DNA from 3 places in the Cedecea neteri genome. Region 3 is predicted to be linked to each of the others. Evidence: predicted binding sites of a transcription regulator. Region 3 holds the regulator's gene; each other region holds the start of a gene.
What was found. Region 3 encodes CRP, which controls carbon source genes, mostly activating them, when cyclic AMP is high. Its sites were predicted from a motif close to ATGTGANNNNNNTCACAT; they were not measured.
Positions count from the first base shown of each region.

Region 1: a site for CRP is predicted at 1,571-1,588, ahead of bhsA (multiple stress resistance protein BhsA). Genes of this name have one in related genera too.
Region 2: a site for CRP is predicted at 2,694-2,711, ahead of cdd (cytidine deaminase). Genes of this name have one in related genera too.

Region 1 is NZ_CP009459.1:2,748,926-2,755,298, reverse strand. It holds gene mfd (transcription-repair coupling factor) at 1-10, shown strand, start outside; gene ldtC (L,D-transpeptidase LdtC) at 161-1,135, shown strand; gene bhsA (multiple stress resistance protein BhsA) at 1,241-1,498, opposite strand; gene LH86_RS12980 (TetR/AcrR family transcriptional regulator) at 1,746-2,381, shown strand; gene LH86_RS12975 (siderophore-interacting protein) at 2,412-3,302, opposite strand; gene LH86_RS12970 (MFS transporter) at 3,318-4,529, opposite strand; gene iucA (aerobactin synthase IucA) at 4,662-6,373, shown strand, end outside.
Region 2 is NZ_CP009459.1:4,160,484-4,166,856, reverse strand. It holds gene mglC (galactose/methyl galactoside ABC transporter permease MglC) at 1-828, shown strand, start outside; gene sanA (outer membrane permeability protein SanA) at 898-1,617, opposite strand; gene cdd (cytidine deaminase) at 1,749-2,636, opposite strand; gene LH86_RS19420 (CidB/LrgB family autolysis modulator) at 2,765-3,460, opposite strand; gene LH86_RS19415 (CidA/LrgA family protein) at 3,457-3,858, opposite strand; gene ldtB (L,D-transpeptidase) at 4,030-4,944, opposite strand; gene LH86_RS19405 (ABC-F family ATPase) at 5,183-6,373, shown strand, end outside.
Region 3 is NZ_CP009459.1:718,975-725,347, forward strand. It holds gene LH86_RS03515 (phosphoribulokinase) at 16-885, shown strand; gene LH86_RS03520 (OsmC family protein) at 922-1,326, opposite strand; gene crp (cAMP-activated global transcriptional regulator CRP) at 1,639-2,271, shown strand; gene LH86_RS03530 (YccS/YhfK family putative transporter) at 2,334-4,418, shown strand; gene argD (bifunctional acetylornithine/succinyldiaminopimelate transaminase) at 4,421-5,641, opposite strand; gene pabA (aminodeoxychorismate synthase component 2) at 5,731-6,294, opposite strand.

The DNA of each region.
Region 1 (6,373 bases), 2.0 Mb from region 3:
CGCGGCCTGACGCCTCTGCGCCTTACCGCCCGGTAAGGCGCAATTTTCTGTGACATTTACACATCCTTTGCAATCCCCAGGATTTCCCGACACGCAGCTCAGCGATAATTGGCGTTTATCTGCCTCAAGAATTAGCCATTAACATCGCAGGGTTTAAGCTATGTTTGCATCGCGTACTTTGTCTTTCCGCCGCTGGTTTACCGCCGCAGCCTTACTGGGCGCTGCGGCCATGGCGCTGCCCGCCAGCGCTAACGATTATCCGCTTCCCGCCGCTAACAGCCGCCTGATCGGCAAAAACCTGTTCCATCAGGTTGAAAACGACGGCGGTTCGCTGGAGGCCATTGCCAAAAAATACAACGTCGGTTTCCTGGCGTTGTTGCAGGCAAACCCCGGCGTCGATCCTTATGTGCCCCGCGCCGGGAGCGTGCTGACTATCCCGCGCCAGATGCTCCTGCCGGATGTGCCGCGCGAGGGGATTGTGATCAACCTCGCCGAACTGCGCCTGTACTACTTCCCTGCTGGTAAAAATAGCGTCACCGTTTACCCGATTGGCATTGGCCAGTTGGGCGGCGACACGCTGACGCCGACGATGGTGACAAAAATTTCCGATAAACGCGCTAATCCGACCTGGACGCCAACGGCCAATATTCGTGCGCGTTACCTGGCGCAGGGGATTAAGCTCCCGGCCGTGGTTCCTGCCGGGCCGGATAACCCGATGGGGCACCACGCGATTCGCCTGGCGGCGTTCGGCGGCGTGTACCTGCTGCACGGCACCAACGCGGACTTCGGCATCGGTATGCGCGTCAGCTCCGGCTGTATCCGCCTGCGTGACGGCGATATCAAAGCGCTGTTTAACACGGTTCCGGTCGGCACTTCAGTGCGCATCATCAACACGCCAATCAAAGCTTCCGTTGAGCCGGACGGCTCCCGCCTGGTTGAAGTTCACCAGCCGCTGTCCAAAGCGATTGATGACGACCCGAAAGTCCTGCCTATTGTTTTGAACGAGCAGATGGCGCAGTTCCGCAACTCACCTAAAACCGATGCGCAGGTGATGGAACAGGCCATGGAGCACCGCTCCGGGATGCCGATCAACGTCAATGCCCATACGGCTGACCAGCCAGTAAACGAAATCTAAGTTCAGGTTTTATGCGTAAAAAAAGGCCCTGTCGAAAGACAGGGCCTTTTGCTTGCAGTGGCATATAACGAATAAGGTCAAACGTATTGAGGGTTAACGTCTGGCTTATTTATAGATGACGGCAGTACCGTGCAGGGTGTTCGGACCGTTAACGGAGGTAATACGGAACGATTTAGCGCCCATAGCATCGGCCTTCGCGGCCAACTGTTCTTCCAGGGAAGAGAGGTTGCTGCCCGCATTGGCGCTGATGGTGCCCACTTTTTGCTGGCCAGCAGGGGTAGCAGAAACTTCAACCGCCGCAAAGCTTGCAAATGAGAGTGAGCTAATAACAGCGGCAGCGAACAGAGTAGTTAAGGTTTTCATGATTCAGATCCTAAGCAGGTGAATGTTAGGTCGTTAAACTTAATTAGTTAACGATCGATAACTAAATCATAAACGTGATCCACATCACACGTCAACACATTTTAATAACGACCGTTAATTAATTAAAAAAAGCGCTATTTTTCATCGTGATAAGAAATAATTATTTTTCATAACGTGGCGCTGGCTACCGCCGCCGATTATTTTTATAATAAGTGTTCACTAATTAGACAGAGGTTAAACGGCAGGTATGGCAACCGAGACATTAAGTTGCAGCAAAAAAAGCCGTGGCCGTCCAAAAGTGTTTGACAGGGAAGCAGCACTCGACAAGGCCATGACACTCTTCTGGCAGCATGGCTATGAAGCAACATCCATGGCACATCTGGTAGAAGCCACCGGGGCAAAAGCCCCAACGCTCTACGCGGAGTTCATCAACAAAGAAGGCCTGTTCCGCGCGGTACTGGATCGCTATATCGCGCGCTTTGCAGCTAAACACGAGGCCTGCCTGTTTTGTGAAGAGCAGACTATGGAAGCCGCGCTGGAGAACTATCTTTCCGCGGTCGCGCAATGCTTTACCGACAAGAGCACTCCTGCTGGCTGCTTTATCATTTGCACCTCATCCGTGCTGGCCGCTTCGTCGGAAGACATCGCCGCGACGATAAAAGCCCGCCATGCCGTGCAGGAACAAACGCTGGTGCGTTTCCTTGAAATACGCCAGCAAAAAGGTGAGATCCCGGCGGAGCGCAATATTCGCTGCCTGGCGAAATACCTGTGCTGCATCATTCAGGGGATGTCGGTCAGCGCCCGCGAGAACGCCAGCTTTGAAGAGTTAATGCAGATTGTGAAAACCACGGTAATGTTAATGCCGCAGTTGAAGAAGATCTGATTATCGGGCGGCCAATGGCCGCCCTTTTCACTAGCGCTCTCGCCCTTTCGCCCAGTAGGCCATAAAGTTGATGGCTTCGTGCTCAACGCCGCGCTCACCGATCAAATGGCGGCGCAGCAGCTTAACCACCGTCGACTCCGCCGCTACCCAGCCGTAAAATTCGTTGCTGCCGGTGGTGGCTTTATCCCACAGCAGTTCACCTTCGGGCTCTTCCTGGACAGCTTCGTGATGGCCGCTTTCCGGCACCCTCGCCTGCATTTTAACCGCCTGAATCAGGCATTCGCCGTGCGTAGCAGAGACGGGTTTGCGCGGCAGCCAGCTGATCTCGGCGAAGCCATAGGCGCTTAAGTCCACGCAGTCTCCCTCGTCCGGCACTTCAAAAAAGGCCTGTATTTTTGGCGGCTGCGCCTGACGAGCCAGCATTTCCAGAATGCCGCGTGCGGCGGGTAAAGCCGTCTCATCGGCAATAATCAGCGCATTTCTCAGCCCGGCAGGCGGCGTCCATTCATAGCCACCGCTGTCTTCCGGGTGGGCGGCGTTCGGGGCCACAATCTGGATAGTATCGCCGGGAACAGAATTGATCGCCCATGCGGAAGCCGGGCCTTCGGTGCCGTGGCTGACAAACTCCACCGTCACTTCCTGCCGCGCAGGATCGACATGCCGCAGCGTATAAGTGCGGATCACCGGGCGCTTCTCTTTAGGCATCCCCTGAGCAATCTGATACCACTGCCCTTCGGCAGGCAGCGACGGCGGCGTTCCGTCTTCGGACGGGAACAACATTTTAATACGCTGATCCGGCGAGTCACATTTCATATGCGCCACATCCGGCCCGCTAAAGACCAGGCTCAGCAGCGAAGGCGACACGGCCGTTTTCCGCGCCAGTTGAACGTTAAACAGACGATAGCCCTGAACTCCAGCCATAACTTTTCCTTACGCTTAAATTGCAGAATGACGTGAACGGTGGCGGCTGCGCCAGATAACGCCGGACACCACGGTAAATAAAACGGCAGCTAAAAAGGCCACCATAATCAGCGCCGCCTCAGCCCCGGTTTTTGATACCAGCGGCACCAGCATGGCGCAAAGCCCGTAGCCCAGAGTGTGGCTGGTCGCCACCCAGCCGGCCCCTGCGCCATCGGCAAGCTTATCGTTCAGCAGCAGCTGATAGGCCGGGGTCGCCAGCGCAGCCCCGAACGACAGTACCGCGCAGCCAACGTAAAACAGCCACAGCTGGACGGAAATCATCATCGCCAGGCCGACGATCATCAACAGCCCGGCACTTAACAGCAGCGCCATCGGCGTAAGGCGCTGTGGCCGGAGAATGCCAAACTGCGCGGAGAGCGAGGCCACCGCGGCCAGGCTCAGCAGCCAGGCAACCTGATGGCTAATCGCGGCGGTATCCGTGGCAAACTGGCGGGCAAGCGCCGGAGAAAGCCCCAGCTGCATCAGGCTGACCGAGGCAGAAAGCAACAAGGCACAAAGCAGATAAGGCAGACAGTCAGGGCGAAGACGAGCGCTTTTACGTTCGGCGGCGGGCTGCGGCGGCGTACCCGGTAACCGTAACAGCATCACCAGCGCCAGCAAGGGCGCCACCATCAGAAGCCCCAACGGGGCCAGCGGATGAATCGCTAACATTCCGGCGGCACAAAGCGGGCCAAACAAGCGCCCGCTGCTCAGCCCGGAGCTGATCGTGGCCAGCGCCGCCATGCGCTTTCCTTCCCCGGCGCGCTGCAGCGCCCAGACCTGGCAGGCCGGGACCATCGCCGAGACGGTCAACCCGTAGATAATCCGCGCCACAATCAATATGCCCAGGCCGAGATAACCCGCGACCGCATCCGTGGCCAGCAGCAGGCAGCCAAGCCCCAGCAGCATAAAGCTAGCGCCATAGCCTCCCAGCGCCCAGAGCACCACGGGCTTACTGCCCAGGCGAGCAATCTGTTTCCCCCACCACGGCGAGGACGGTAAAAACAGCATCGAGCCAAGCGTTAGCAATGCCGCCCAGACGGACAGGCTCAAATGTGTCTGCATCACCAGTACAGGGATCGCGACCAGCAGGCCATTTTGCCCGACGCCAAGCAGCCCGGCGCTCAGCGCAAGTGGCCAACAGGAAAGGGATTTTTGCGGCGAATCCGCCAGTTCAAGCGATGTCAAAATGTTGCTAACCCGTGGAGTTATTGTGCGTATTTGTAAAATTAATTTTATCTATTCTAACAATTGTTATTGATAATGAGAAACGTTATCGGCAGAATTCGCATTATCATAACGCGTGGAAACTGTTTGATGATGACTTTGCCAAATAAAACGCTGGCCTGGGATGTGGCCGCACAGTGCTTTCTTAATTCCCTTGTCCGTGAAACCAACGACTGGCGACTGACCGACAGCCACCCAGCCGAACTTATTATCCCCCTGGGGGAACAGCAGGCGCTCTACTTCAAAGTGGCCTATTTCTCCCCCACCCAGCATCACCGCTTCGAATTCCCGGCCCGTCTGGTCAATGCCACCGGCAGCCAGCCAATTGATTTCGCCACCCTTTCCCAGCTGATTGTCGACAAGCTTCAGCATCAGCAAATGCTGCCAGCCACCGGCTGTGAGGCGTTTTATCAGCGCGTAATGGAAAGCCATGCCCATACGCAGCAGGCGATTGAAGCCCGTCATGACTGGAACGGGCTGCGCGAAAAAGCGCTGAATTTTGGTGAGGCCGAGCAGGCATTGCTGGTGGGACACGCCTTTCACCCGGCGCCGAAATCCCACGAACCGTTTAACCAGCAGGAAGCCGAACGCTACCTGCCCGATTTCGCCCCTCATTTCCCACTGCGCTGGTTTGCCGTGGATAAAAGCTACCTGGCGGGTGAAAGTCTGCATCTCAATCTGCAGCAGCGCCTGACGCGCTTTGCCGCTGAAAATGCGCCGCAGCTGCTGAGCGAGCTCAGCGACAATCAATGGCTGTTCCCGCTGCATCCGTGGCAGGCGGGCTATTTGCTGGAGCAAGACTGGTGCCAGCAGTTGGTCGCTAAAGGATTAGTGAAAGATTTAGGCGAGGCGGGCGCGCCGTGGTTACCGACCACCTCTTCACGCTCGCTGTACTGTGCCACCAGCCGTGACATGATCAAATTCTCCCTGAGCGTGCGCCTGACCAACTCCGTGCGCACGCTGTCGGTAAAAGAAGTTAAACGCGGTATGCGCCTGGCGCGACTGGCGCAAACTGATCGCTGGCAAACGCTGCAGGCCCGATTCCCGACCTTCCGCGTGATGCAGGAGGACGGCTGGGCCGGGCTGCGCGATCTCCACGGCAACATCATGGAAGAAAGCTTGTTTGCTCTGCGCGAAAACCTGCTGGTTAAGCAGCCGCAGAGCCAGACTAACGTGCTTGTTTCCCTTACCCAGTCGGCCCCGGACGGCGGAGATTCCCTGCTGGTTGCCGCCGTGAACCGCCTGAGCACTCGCCTGGGGATCACGCCGAAACAGGCCGCACACGCCTGGGTCGACGCCTATTGTCAGCAGGTGCTGAAGCCGCTGTTTACCGCCGAAGCGGATTACGGCCTGGTTCTGCTCGCTCACCAGCAAAACATTCTGGTCGAGATGCAGCAGGATCTGCCGGTCGGGCTTATCTACCGCGACTGCCAGGGCAGCGCCTTTATGCCGCATGCCGCAGGCTGGCTCGACATGATTGGCGAAGCACAGGCGGAAAACGTCTTCACCCGCGAACAGCTTCTGCGCTACTTCCCTTACTACCTGCTGGTCAATTCGACCTTCGCCGTGACCGCCGCGCTGGGTGCTGCGGGGCTGGATAGCGAGGTGAACCTGATGAGCCGTGTAGGCAGCGCGCTTAGCGCCGTACGCGACGAGGTGACGCATAAAACCTGCCTCGACTACGTGCTGGAAAGCCCGCACTGGAACGTGAAGGGGAACTTCTTCTGCTACCTGCACGACCATAACGAAAACACCATCGTCGATCCTTCGGTGATTTACTTCGACTTTGTGAACCCGCTGCTGGC
Region 2 (6,373 bases), 1.2 Mb from region 3:
CTGATTGTTACCCAGGGGACGGATCTGTCCGCCGGGCGTCAGGTCGGGCTGGCGGCGGTTGTGGCGGCCACGCTGCTGCAGTCGATGGATAACGTCAACAAGGTGTTCCCGGACATGCACACCATGCCGATTCCTCTGGTGCTGCTGATTGTCTGCGCCGTGGGCGCGGTGATTGGCCTGGTGAACGGGATTATTATCGCTTATCTGAACGTGACGCCGTTTATTACCACTCTGGGCACCATGATCATCGTCTACGGGATTAACTCCCTGTATTACGACTTTGTAGGCGCGTCGCCGATTTCCGGGTTTGACTCCCACTTCTCCACCTTTACGCAGGGCTTTATCGCGCTGGGCAGCTTCCGGCTGTCGTACATTACGTTCTACGCCCTGTTTGCGGTGCTGTTCGTGTGGGTGCTGTGGAACAAAACCCGCTTCGGGAAAAACATCTTCGCCATCGGCGGCAACCCGGAAGCGGCGAAAGTGTCCGGCGTTAACGTGGCGCTGAACCTGATCATGATTTATGCCCTGTCCGGCGTGTTCTATGCCTTTGGCGGGATGCTGGAAGCGGGTCGTATCGGCTCGGCCACCAACAACCTCGGCTTTATGTACGAGCTGGATGCGATTGCGGCGTGCGTGGTTGGCGGCGTGTCGTTCAGCGGCGGGGTAGGTACCGTCGTCGGCGTGGTCACCGGGGTGATCATCTTTACGGTGATTAACTACGGCCTGACCTACATCGGCGTGAACCCTTACTGGCAGTACATCATCAAGGGCGGCATCATCATCTTCGCCGTAGCGCTGGACTCCCTGAAGTACGCGCGTAAGAAATAATTACTGCAGTTTGCAAAAAAGCCCGCCAGGTAATGTGCGGGCTTTTTTTTGCTCAGCAATAACGCTGTATCACTTCTTCTCTTTTCTCTGTATCTCTAACAGCTGCTCCGGCGTAACGGCCGGGTAGGCCTGCGCGTCTTCCGGTACTTCCTGCTGCGACGGAATCGGGACTAATGGGCCGAGGAAACGCGGCTCGCGCTTGAAGAGGTAGAGATCGGCTAATGCGCCCAGTCGAGCGGCAAATTCACGGGTACGCACGGTAAGCATATTTTTCGGGGAAGGTACCGCGTAGCAATGCGCCTGAATCCCCATATGCAGGGCGATAAACAGCGCACGCTCGCAGTGGAAGCGCTGGGTGATAATGATGAAATCGTTGGTATCAAAGACTTTACGGGTGCGAACAATCGAGTCCAGCGTGCGGAAGCCTGCGTAATCCAGAACGATATCCGCCGGATCAACGCCGCCGGCGATCAGGTCTTTGCGCATGGTCATTGGCTCGTTGTAGCTTTGCTGCGCGTTATCGCCGCTCAGCAGCAGGTAGTTCACCTTGCCGCTGTTATAGGCGTTCAGCGCGCCCTGAATACGGTACAGGTAATACTGATTGATGACGCCGGTGCGGTAATACTTAGCGGTACCGAGCACCACACCCACCTGGCGATAGGGCAGATCCTGCAGTTCATCGTAGACGTAGGGGGCGGTTTTCCAGCTGATCCAGCGGTCGAGCCCGAGCGCAGCCGCCAGCGTTAAGCCGATAACAATAAGCAGGCTGTAAAACACGCGCTTCAACATGAACTTGCAGACTCATTCGCGGGGTGAAATTTCATCCAAGGCTACTTTACCCGGCCCTCAAGAGCAAGAAACGCGGGGTCAGTTGGGGCAAATTTCAACAATGCGAGTGTGGGTACACCCGCAACGGAGAATTATTGAGCAATATTAACGCGTTCTACGTCTTCACAGCCCAGCGCTTTCAGCGTGGCGGAGGTGGCATCCCACTGCAGCAGCGGCGCATCGAATTTTTCTGCCAGCACGGCGCGTTTAATCTGCGGATAGTCGTAACCATTCAGAGAAAGCAGATTCAGTGCGGCCTGCAGCGGTGGCAGGGAAGGGTTGAACGCGGCGTTTTCCGCATAGCATCCGGTGAAGATTTTTCCGTCGACCATTTCCAGCGCCACGCCAGCCGGGGCCTGGCTGTAAGGCGCGTGGCTGCGGTTAGCCGCGGTAATTGCAGCCTGGGTCAGGGAATCCCCTTTCAGCGCAAAACCGTGGTTTTCTTCATCCAGCAGCAGCGTTTTGATGTCCAGGTCGCGCGGGCCAAAGGCATCCGGCAGATACTCACCCAGAGTGGAAGGCTTGCGGCCAGGCAGATGAATACGCAGCGCGGTGCCGCTGTTCAGTTCATTCATAAACTGACGGCAGTGGCCACAGGGAGTGTAGTTGACGGTGATATCAACCAGGCCTTTTTCGCCGCGCATCCACGCGTGAGTAATGGCGCTTTGTTCGGCGTGCACGGTTTGCTGCATGGTGGCACCCAGAAACTCCATGTTGCCACCAAAATAGAGATTCCCGCTGACGCCTCGCGCGACGGCTCCCACATTGAAATGAGAGAGGTCTGCCCGGGCGCAGGCTGCGGCCAGCGGCAGCAGAGCGAAAGCCAGGTCTTCGTCACCCAGCCCGGTTTGATGTTTTAGTGCTTCAACTTCGGCTGCGGTAAACATCGCCGGGAAGTGGCCGTCGGCAAGCAGGGGTTGCAAAGCGGTTTGCAGTGCGGCGGGGAGTTGCACAACGGCGGCATCAAAACGTGAACGCATGTTAAAGCCTCATCAAAGGTAACGGAAACGTAGTTTACGGATCTGTATAGGCTAAATATGTGATCTAGTTCTAATTGTTTATGCAACTTATGAAAACAAATCTGAAAATGCGCGATCTCTCGCAAGTTTTAGCCGAAGAGCTTCAGCAGCACCGGGAATAAAAACGGGGCGATAAGTGACGTCATGACCCCGCAAATCACCAGCGCCAGCGAGCTAAAAGCCCCTTCCTGGAAGTCCAGCTCCGCGCAGCGCGCCGTACCCAACGCGTGTGAAGCTGTACCCATCGCCAGCCCGCGTGAAGCTTTAGTATTGATGCGCATCATGTTCAGCAGCGTGTGGCCAAACACGGCCCCAAGAATGCCGACGAAGATAACGCAGACGGCGCTAATAGCCGGAATGCCGCCAATGCCACCGCCCACCGCCATCGCAATTGGCGTGGTAACAGATTTCGGCAGAACCGAGGCGGCAATTTCCGGGGACGCGCCCATTAATAACGCAATAGAGGTGCCGGTGGACATCGCCACCATGCTGCCAATAAAGCAGATGGTGATGATGGATTTCCAGCGGGCGCGGATCTGGTGAATTTGCTCATAAAGCGGGAAGGCGAGCGCCACAACTGCCGGCTGCAGCAGGTCGTTGAGCACCTCACTGCCTTTAAAATAATGGTCGTAAGGAATGCCGGTCACCAGCAGCAAAGGAATGATCACCACCATGCAGACCAGCAGTGGGTTCAGCAGCGGGGATTTCAACCGGGCGGCCAGCTTGCGGGCGGCAAAAAACACCAGCAGCGTTAACGGTAAAGACCACCATATAAAGTGCATCATTTTTTCTCTGCCTCACCTTCACCAATCACTTTTCTTTCGCCGTGCACCAGATGCGAACTCCAGCTCACGATAATCAGCACCACCAGCGTACTGATCAAACAGGACACCACCACCGGGCCAAACTGGGCTTTCAGCACGTCGTAATACTGCATCACGCCCACGCCAATAGGTACGAACAAGAGGGCCATATAGCGAATCAGCAGGTGACAGCTGGGTTTTACCCACTTCGCCGGCAGGATCTGCAGCGACAGCAGCACAAACAAAATCAGCATGCCGATAATGCTGCCGGGAATGACGATAGGCAGTAAAGAGGCGACAAAAATACCGGCGTATAAGCACAGGTAAATTAAGACAAAAGCGCGAAGATACTGCCAGATTATCGTGAACGAGTTGCGCATGGCGGTTACCCTTTAAGAAACGCATTCATCATACAATTAAACGCAAAATTGTGCTATCCATCACATCATGAATTATCAGCATAACAAACATTCCCTGCGTGAAGGTTGCCGGGCAGATTTCAGGCAATAAAAAAGCGGCCCGCAGGCCGCTATTTTTTAATCAACTTGAGCTTAGTTCAGACGAACCGGCATCCCGGAACGGTTCTGAATCGCCTGGTCAACAACGGTGGTGTCAACGTCGGACTGGGCGGTGACCTGCTGAACGCTGCTGGTCAGTTTAATCGGCACGATTTCATCGGAGTTGAACTGCGCTTCGGTGGTGGAAAGCGGGTTGTGAACTTCGATATAACGGCTGCCATCCGGCTCGGTGGTGGCTTTTACCGGCTCATCAATAAACTGAACGCGGGTGCCAACTGGCACGTTGTCGAACAGGAACTTGATGTCTTCGTTACGCAGACGCACGCAGCCGTGGCTTACGCGCAGGCCGATACCAAAGTTGGCGTTGGTGCCGTGAATCGCATACAGGTTACCGATGTACAGCGCGTACAGGCCCATTGGGTTATCCGGGCCTGCAGGGACAACGGCCGGCAGCGGTGTACCGGCTGCGGCGTATTCCGCATGCATTTTCGCCGTCGGGGTCCAGGTTGGGCCATTTTTCTTACGCTCTACTTTGGTGGTCCAGTTGATCGGGGTATCTTTCCCCAACTGGCCGATACCGATTGGCAGCACGATCACGGTGTTGGTGCCTTTCGGGTAATAGTAGAGGCGCATTTCGGCGCTGTTGATCACAATCCCTTCATGCACGGTGTCCGGCAGGATCAGCTGCTGAGGGATGTTCAGAATGGTACCGGCTTTTGGCAGGTACGGGTCAATCCCTGGGTTAGCTTCCAGCATGTTAGACAGACCCATCTGGTACTGTGCGGCATACTCTTCCAGCGGTGCGGTGCTGCCTTCAGGAATAGTGATAACCTGGTTTTCACCAACCAGGCGGCTGCCGTTAGTCGGTAACGGATAAGTCACGGCGGAAGCAGAGAAAGACGCGACAGCCACAAAAGCCAGTAAAAGCGAGCGTAATTTCATAGTCATGTTATGCGAGTGTTATGCCAGACGGGCCAGCTAGTGAGTGTTCATGGACGATTCAGCCGCGCATTATATGTGCATTACATTCATCTGGGAAATCAGATGTGGATGAAATCACAATTTTTTCACACTGATTAACTATTGTACGGTGAAGATGCGGGGCGACCCTTTATCATAGTTATGGCATAATGTGGCCGAAATCACATTCCAAAATCTCGACAACTTATTTCTCCAGGACATACCAGTGCTTGTATCCAGCAACGTTACCATGCAGTTTGGCAGCAAACCGCTGTTCGAAAATATTTCCGTTAAATTTGGCGGCGGCAACCGTTATGGCCTGATCGGCGCGAACGGAAGCGGCAAATCCACGTTCATGAAAATCCTCGGCGGGGACTTAGAGCCTACGCTTGGCAACGTTTCTCTCGACCCTAACGAGCGTATCGGTAAGCTGCGCCAGGATCAGTTCGCCTTCGAGAAATTCACCGTACTCGACACCGTTATCATGGGCCACGGCGAGCTGTGGGAAGTGAAGCAGGAACGCGACCGCATTTATGCCCTGCCGGAGATGAGCGAAGAAGACGGTTACAAAGTTGCCGACCTCGAAGTGAAATACGGCGAGATGGACGGCTACACCGCAGAAGCGCGTGCGGGCGAATTGCTGCTTGGCGTGGGCATTCCGCTGGAGCAGCACTACGGCCCGATGAGCGAAGTCGCTCCCGGCTGGAAACTGCGTGTGCTGCTGGCGCAGGCGCTGTTCTCTAACCCGGACATCCTGCTGCTCGACGAACCTACGAACAACCTGGATATCGACACCATCCGCTGGCTGGAGCAGACGCTGAACGAACGCGACAGCACCATGATCATCATTTCGCACGACCGTCACTTCCTGAACATGGTCTGCACCCACATGGCTGATCTCGACTACGGCGAGCTGCGCGTTTATCCGGGCAACTACGACGAGTACATGACGGCGGCAACTCAGGCTCGCGAGCGCCTGCTGGCGGACAACGCGAAGAAGAAAGCGCAGATTGCTGACCTGCAATCCTTCGTGAGCCGCTTTAGCGCCAACGCCTCTAAATCTCGCCAGGCGACCTCTCGTGCCCGTCAGATTGATAAAATCAAGCTGGACGAAGTGAAGGCCTCCAGCCGCCAGAACCCGTTCATCCGCTTCGAGCAGGATAAGAAACTGTTCCGTAACGCTCTTGAAGTTGAAGCCGTGACTAAAGGGTTTGAGAATGGCCCGCTGTTTAAAAACTTCAACCTGCTGCTGGAAGTAGGCGAGAAGATTGCCATTCTGGGTGCCAACGGCGTGGGTAAATCCACGATGCTGAAAACCCTGGTCGGCGAGCTGGCCCCGGAAAACGGCAGCGTGAAGTGGTCTGAGAACGCTCAGATTGGTTACTACGCCCAGGATCACGAATACGAGTTCGAAAAC
Region 3 (6,373 bases):
CGGAGTTTTCACCCTATGTCAGCCAAACACCCGGTTATTGCGGTCACAGGTTCCAGCGGCGCCGGCACCACCACCACCAGCCTCGCTTTCCGCAAGATTTTCCAGCAGCTCAACCTGCGCGCCGCCGAAGTTGAAGGCGACAGTTTCCACCGTTATACCCGCCCGGAAATGGACATGGCTATCCGCAAAGCACGCGATGCTGGCCGCCATATTAGCTACTTTGGGCCGGACGCCAACGACTTCGGGTTACTGGAACGAACCTTTATCGAATACGGCCAGACCGGAAAAGGGCAATCGCGTAAATACCTGCATACCTATGATGAAGCCGTACCGTGGAACCAGGTGCCGGGCACTTTTACCCCGTGGCAACCGCTCCCCGAACCCACCGACGTCCTGTTTTACGAAGGTCTGCACGGCGGCGTGGTCACCCCTCAGCATAACGTCGCCGACTGCGTCGATTTACTGGTAGGCGTGGTGCCCATCGTTAACCTGGAATGGATTCAGAAACTGGTGCGCGATACCAGCGAACGCGGCCATTCACGGGAAGCGGTGATGGATTCCGTGGTGCGTTCCATGGACGATTACATCAACTTCATTACGCCGCAGTTTTCACGTACCCATATCAACTTCCAGCGCGTTCCAACGGTGGATACCTCTAACCCATTTGCCGCGCGAGCTATTCCGTCGCTGGACGAAAGCTTCGTGGTCATTCACTTCCGTGGGCTGGATGACATCGACTTCCCTTATCTGCTGGCGATGTTGCAGGGGTCATTTATCTCCCACATCAATACATTGGTGGTGCCGGGCGGAAAAATGGGGCTGGCGATGGAGCTGATCATGGCCCCGCTGGTGCAGCGGCTGGCGGAAGGCAGGAAAATTGCCTGATGGCGTAAGGGCGGTCTCGATACCGCCCTTTTCACTTTATGCTTCAATAATTTCGTAGCTGTGGCTAATCTCTGCGGCTTTCTCGAGCATCAACGTCACCGAGCAATATTTCTCTGCAGTCAGCTCAACGGCGCGGGCAACGGCACTCTCTTTCAGCTCTTTCCCGGTTACAACAAAATGCAAATGGATGCGGGTAAACAGACGTGGCGCTTCTTCACGACGTTCAGAAGTCAGTTTCACCTCACAATCCGTCACGTCATGGCGGCCTTTTTGCAGAATCGACACCACGTCAATTGAGCTACAACCGCCCGCGGCCATCAGCAGCATTTCCATCGGGCTTGGCGCTTTATCCCCGGAGTTACCGTCCATCAAAATTTGGTGGCCAGAAGCGGATTCTCCGAGGAAGGTCATGCCCTCTACCCATTTAACACGTGCCTGCATTTTACCTACTCCCGTAATAAAATTTTCTTTCAGATTACGCGTCTACGTGAAAACTGGCAACGTAAGGCGATCCAAGTCATGCTGAAACGAGACAATACAAGACACTTACCAAAAGCTATGCTAAAACAATCCGGATGCTGCTGCGATACAGAGACGTTTATGCCGTAAGCAGAGGAAACGACTAATTACAGGCAGCAGGGCGAACCTGCACGCCAGCTCCCAGGGCTTGGGAAAATTTCACGATTGCAACGCCAGACAAGAGGTCCCATGTCTTGTCTTTGGTAGCCAGTTTATAACAGAGGATAACCGCGCATGGTGCTTGGCAAACCACAAACAGACCCGACTCTCGAATGGTTCTTGTCTCATTGCCACATTCATAAGTATCCGTCGAAGAGCACGCTGATTCACCAGGGTGAAAAGGCGGAGACGCTGTACTACATCGTCAAAGGCTCCGTAGCTGTTCTGATTAAAGATGAAGAAGGCAAGGAGATGATCCTTTCTTATCTGAATCAGGGTGATTTCATTGGTGAATTAGGTTTATTCGAAGAAGGCCAGGAACGCAGTGCCTGGGTTCGTGCCAAGACCGCCTGTGAAGTAGCTGAAATTTCCTATAAAAAATTCCGTCAGCTAATTCAGGTCAACCCGGACATCCTGATGCGTCTTTCTTCCCAGATGGCACGCCGCCTGCAGGTGACTTCTGAGAAAGTCGGCAACCTCGCGTTCCTCGACGTGACTGGCCGTATCGCTCAGACGCTGCTTAACCTGGCTAAACAGCCGGATGCCATGACCCACCCGGACGGGATGCAAATCAAGATCACCCGCCAGGAAATCGGTCAGATCGTGGGCTGCTCCCGCGAAACCGTTGGCCGTATTCTGAAAATGCTGGAAGATCAGAATCTCATTTCTGCCCACGGTAAAACGATCGTCGTTTACGGCACCCGTTAATTAGCCCTTATAAAGGCGTGTCGCTTCGGTAACACGCCTTTTTTGTCTCTACAATTCAGGCTATGTGGAAGAGATTAATTTACCACCCGGAAGTTAACTACGCGCTTAGGCAAACGCTTGTGCTGTGTCTTCCCGTGGCTATCGGCCTGTTGCTTGGCAGCCTGCAAAACGGCCTGCTCTTCTCGTTAGTTCCCGCCTGCTGCAACATTGCCGGGCTGGACACGCCACACAAACGCTTTTTCAAACGTTTGATTATTGGCGGCAGCCTGTTCGCCCTCAGCAGCCTTATCCTGCAGCTTCTGCTGCTTTACACCCACATCCCTCTGCCTGCGATATTGATCGTCATGGCTCTGCTGCTCGGCGTGACGGCGGAAATCAGTTCACTTCACGCTCGCCTGCTGCCCGCATCGCTGATCGCCGCTATTTTTACGCTCAGCATGGCCGGAAATATGCCGATCTGGAAACCAATGGTGCTCTATATCTTCGGCACCATCTGGTACGGCGCCTTCAACTGGTTCTGGTTCCGGCTATGGCGTGAACAGCCGCTCAGGGAGTCGCTCAGCCTGCTTTACCGCCAGCTGGCAGATTACTGCGAAGCAAAATACAGCCTGCTAACCCAGCATACCGACCCGGAAAAAGCGCTGCCCCCATTGCTGGCCCGCCAGCAAAAAGCCGTCGACCTGATCACCACCTGCTACCAGCAGCTGCATATGCTGTCGGCCAACCAGCAAAACGGCTACAAGCGCCTGTTACGCGCTTTCCAGGTTGCGCTGGATCTGCAGGAACACATTTCGGTAAGCCTGCACCAGCCTGAAGAGGTGCAAAAACTGGTCGAGCAAAGCCATGCGGAAGCTGTGATCCGCTGGAATGCCCAAACCATCGCCGCGCGTCTGCGCGTGCTGGCAGACGATATTCTTTATCACCGCTATCCAACGCGCTTTACCATGGACAAGCAGATCGACGCGCTGGAAAAAATCGCCCGACAGAACCCGGATAATCCGGTAGGGCAATTTTGCCATTACCACTTCAGCCGCATTGCCCGGGTACTGAAAACTCAGCGGCCGCTGTACGTAAGAGATTTAATGGAAGACCGTGAGCGCCGTCTGCCGTTTTTCCCGGCCCTGAAAAGCTATCTCTCGTTCAAATCCTCTGCTTTGCGCAGCTCCGCGCGTTTAGGCGTGATGCTGACCATTGCCAGCCTGCTGGGCTCCTTCTTACACCTGCCAAAGCCTTACTGGATCCTGATGACGGTGATGTTCGTGACGCAAAACGGCTACGGTGCAACACGGGTGCGCATCGTTCACAGGGCGGCAGGCACCATGGCAGGGTTGTGTATCGCCGGTATCACCCTGCACTTCCACGTCCCGGACAGCTACACCCTGCTGGCGATGTTAATGATTACGCTGGTTAGCTACCTGTTCATCCGCAAAAGCTACGGCTGGGCCACCATTGGTTTTACCGTCACCGCGGTATATACCCTGCAGCTCATCACTCTCAGCGCCGAAAGTTACATCATTCCCCGGCTCATAGACACCCTACTCGGCTGCCTGATTGCCTTTGGCGGCATGATCTGGCTGTGGCCGCAGTGGCAAACCGGCCTGCTGCGTCAGAACGCCCACGACGCACTGGAGGCGGATCAGGATGCTATTAGGCTGATACTAAGCAACGATCCGGAGCCCACGCCGCTGGCCTGGCAACGTATGCGAGTCAATCAGGCGCACAACGCGCTTTTCAACTCGCTCAATCAGGCGATGCAGGAGCCAGGCTTTAACTCCCACTACCTGGCCGACATGAAATTGTGGGTAACCCACAGCCAGTTCATCGTCGAGCATATCAACGCCATGACCACCCTGGCGCGCGAACACAACATGCTGACGCCAGACCTGGCGCAGAAGTACCTGCAGTCTTGTGAAATTGGATTACAGCGCTGCCAGCAAAGGCTAGAGTATGACGGGCCTGGCGGGTCAAACGACGCGAATATTCTGGAACCGGACACGCTGCCCACGGGGCCGTTAAGCACCATGGAGCAGCATTTACAGCGGATTATTGGCCACCTGAACACCATGCATACCATCTCCTCGGTAGCCTGGCGCCAGCGGCCTCATCATGGGATCTGGCTGAGCCGCCGTCTGCGGCGCTCGAGTTAGTTTTAAGCCGCCACCACGTGGGCAACCGCTCTGGCGAAGCGCTGCATCCCTTCCAGGATATCCGCATCCTCGACAATAAGCGAAGGTGCGAAACGCATGACGTCCGGCCCGGCGTTCAACACCATCACACCTTCAGCTGCGGCAGCGTAAAGAAACTCGCGGGCGCGTCCTTTGTACTTCTCGTTAAGCTCTGCACCAATCAACAGCCCCATGCCGCGAATGTCGCTGAACAGATCGAACTGTGCGTTTATCTTTTGCAGTTGCTCAACGAAAAGCTGACGTTTGGCCGCTACGCCCTTAAGGACTTCCGGCGTGTTGATGATATCGAAAGCAGCCCCGGCCACCGCACACGCCAGCGGGTTACCGCCGTAGGTAGAGCCGTGACTGCCTACATGGAACGCGGAGGCAATTTCATTGGTGGTCAGCATTGCGCTCACCGGGAAACCACCACCGAGCGCTTTGGCGCTGGTCAAAATATCAGGCGTGACGCCGTAGTTGATATAAGCGAAAAGCTCGCCCGTGCGGCCCATGCCGGACTGCACTTCATCGAAGACCAGCAGCGCCTGGTGCTCATCACACAAATCGCGCAGCCCCTGCAGGAATTCCGGCGTCGCGGCGGTCACCCCGCCCTCGCCCTGAATCGGCTCCACCACCACCGCGCAGGTATGATCGTCCATTACCGCTTTCACCGCCGCGAGGTCGTTATACGGCACATGAATAATATCGGCAGGTTTCGGGCCGAAGCCGTCGGAGTATTTAGCCTGCCCACCCACGGAAACGGTGAACAGCGAACGTCCGTGAAACGCATTGTAGAAGGCGATGATTTTGCTTTTGTACGGGCTATGGCGAGTCGAAGCATAATAGCGGGCCAGCTTAAAGGCCGTTTCGTTGGCTTCCGTACCGGAGTTCATGAAGACGACGCGCTCGGCAAAAGTGGCATCAATCAGCTTACGGGCAAGCTTCAGGGCAGGCTCATTGGTAAAGACGTTGCTGGTGTGCCACAGGGTTTCGCCCTGGGTTTTCAGCGCTTCCACCAGCGCGGGGTGGCAATGCCCCAGCGCGGTGACGGCGATCCCCCCGGCAAAGTCCACGTACTCCTTCCCGGCGGTGTCCCACACGCGACTGCCTTTGCCTTTCACTGGAATAAATTCTGCTGGTGCATAAATCGGCAGAATCACTTCATCGAAAGTTGCCCGCGTAACCGCTGATTGTTCAGTTGCCATTTATTCCCCACCCGTTTTTATGCGTTAGATATTAATGAAAATATAATCACGAAATATGCATAAAAAACCAAACACAGGCAAGTGACAATTCATCTCTGGAGGAAATTCGCCAGCAGCGCATGCCCCTGCTCGCTGAGAATACTTTCCGGGTGGAACTGCACGCCCTCAAGATCCAACGAACGGTGACGGATGCCCATAATTTCTTGCTTATCCGTCCACGCCGTAACCTCGAAGCAGTCAGGCAGGGTATCGGGATCGATGAGCAACGAATGATAGCGCGTCACGGTCAGCGGATTATTCAACCCACGGAATACGCCGCCGCCGTTATGGCTGATGGCGGAGGTTTTGCCATGCATCACCTGTTCGGCCCGTACGATAGTCGCCCCAAAGGCCTGCGCAATGGCCTGATGTCCGAGGCAAACGCCAAGAATCGGTAACTGCCCGGCAAAGTGATTAATGACGGCAAGGGAAATACCCGCCTCGGTCGGGGTACAAGGACCCGGAGAGATCACCAGCTTGTCCGGGGTCAGGTGCTCAATATCGTCCAGCCCAATTTCATCGTTACGCTTAACCAACACCTCCTCACCCAGTTCGCAAAAATACTGGTAGAGGTTCCAGGTGAAGGAATCATAGTTGTCGATAAGCAGTAACATGGCAGCTCCAGGGCAAAAAAAGAACGCGCTATTCTAGTCGCTTTCCAACGCCTGGCTCACCACTTATTGACATTATCTG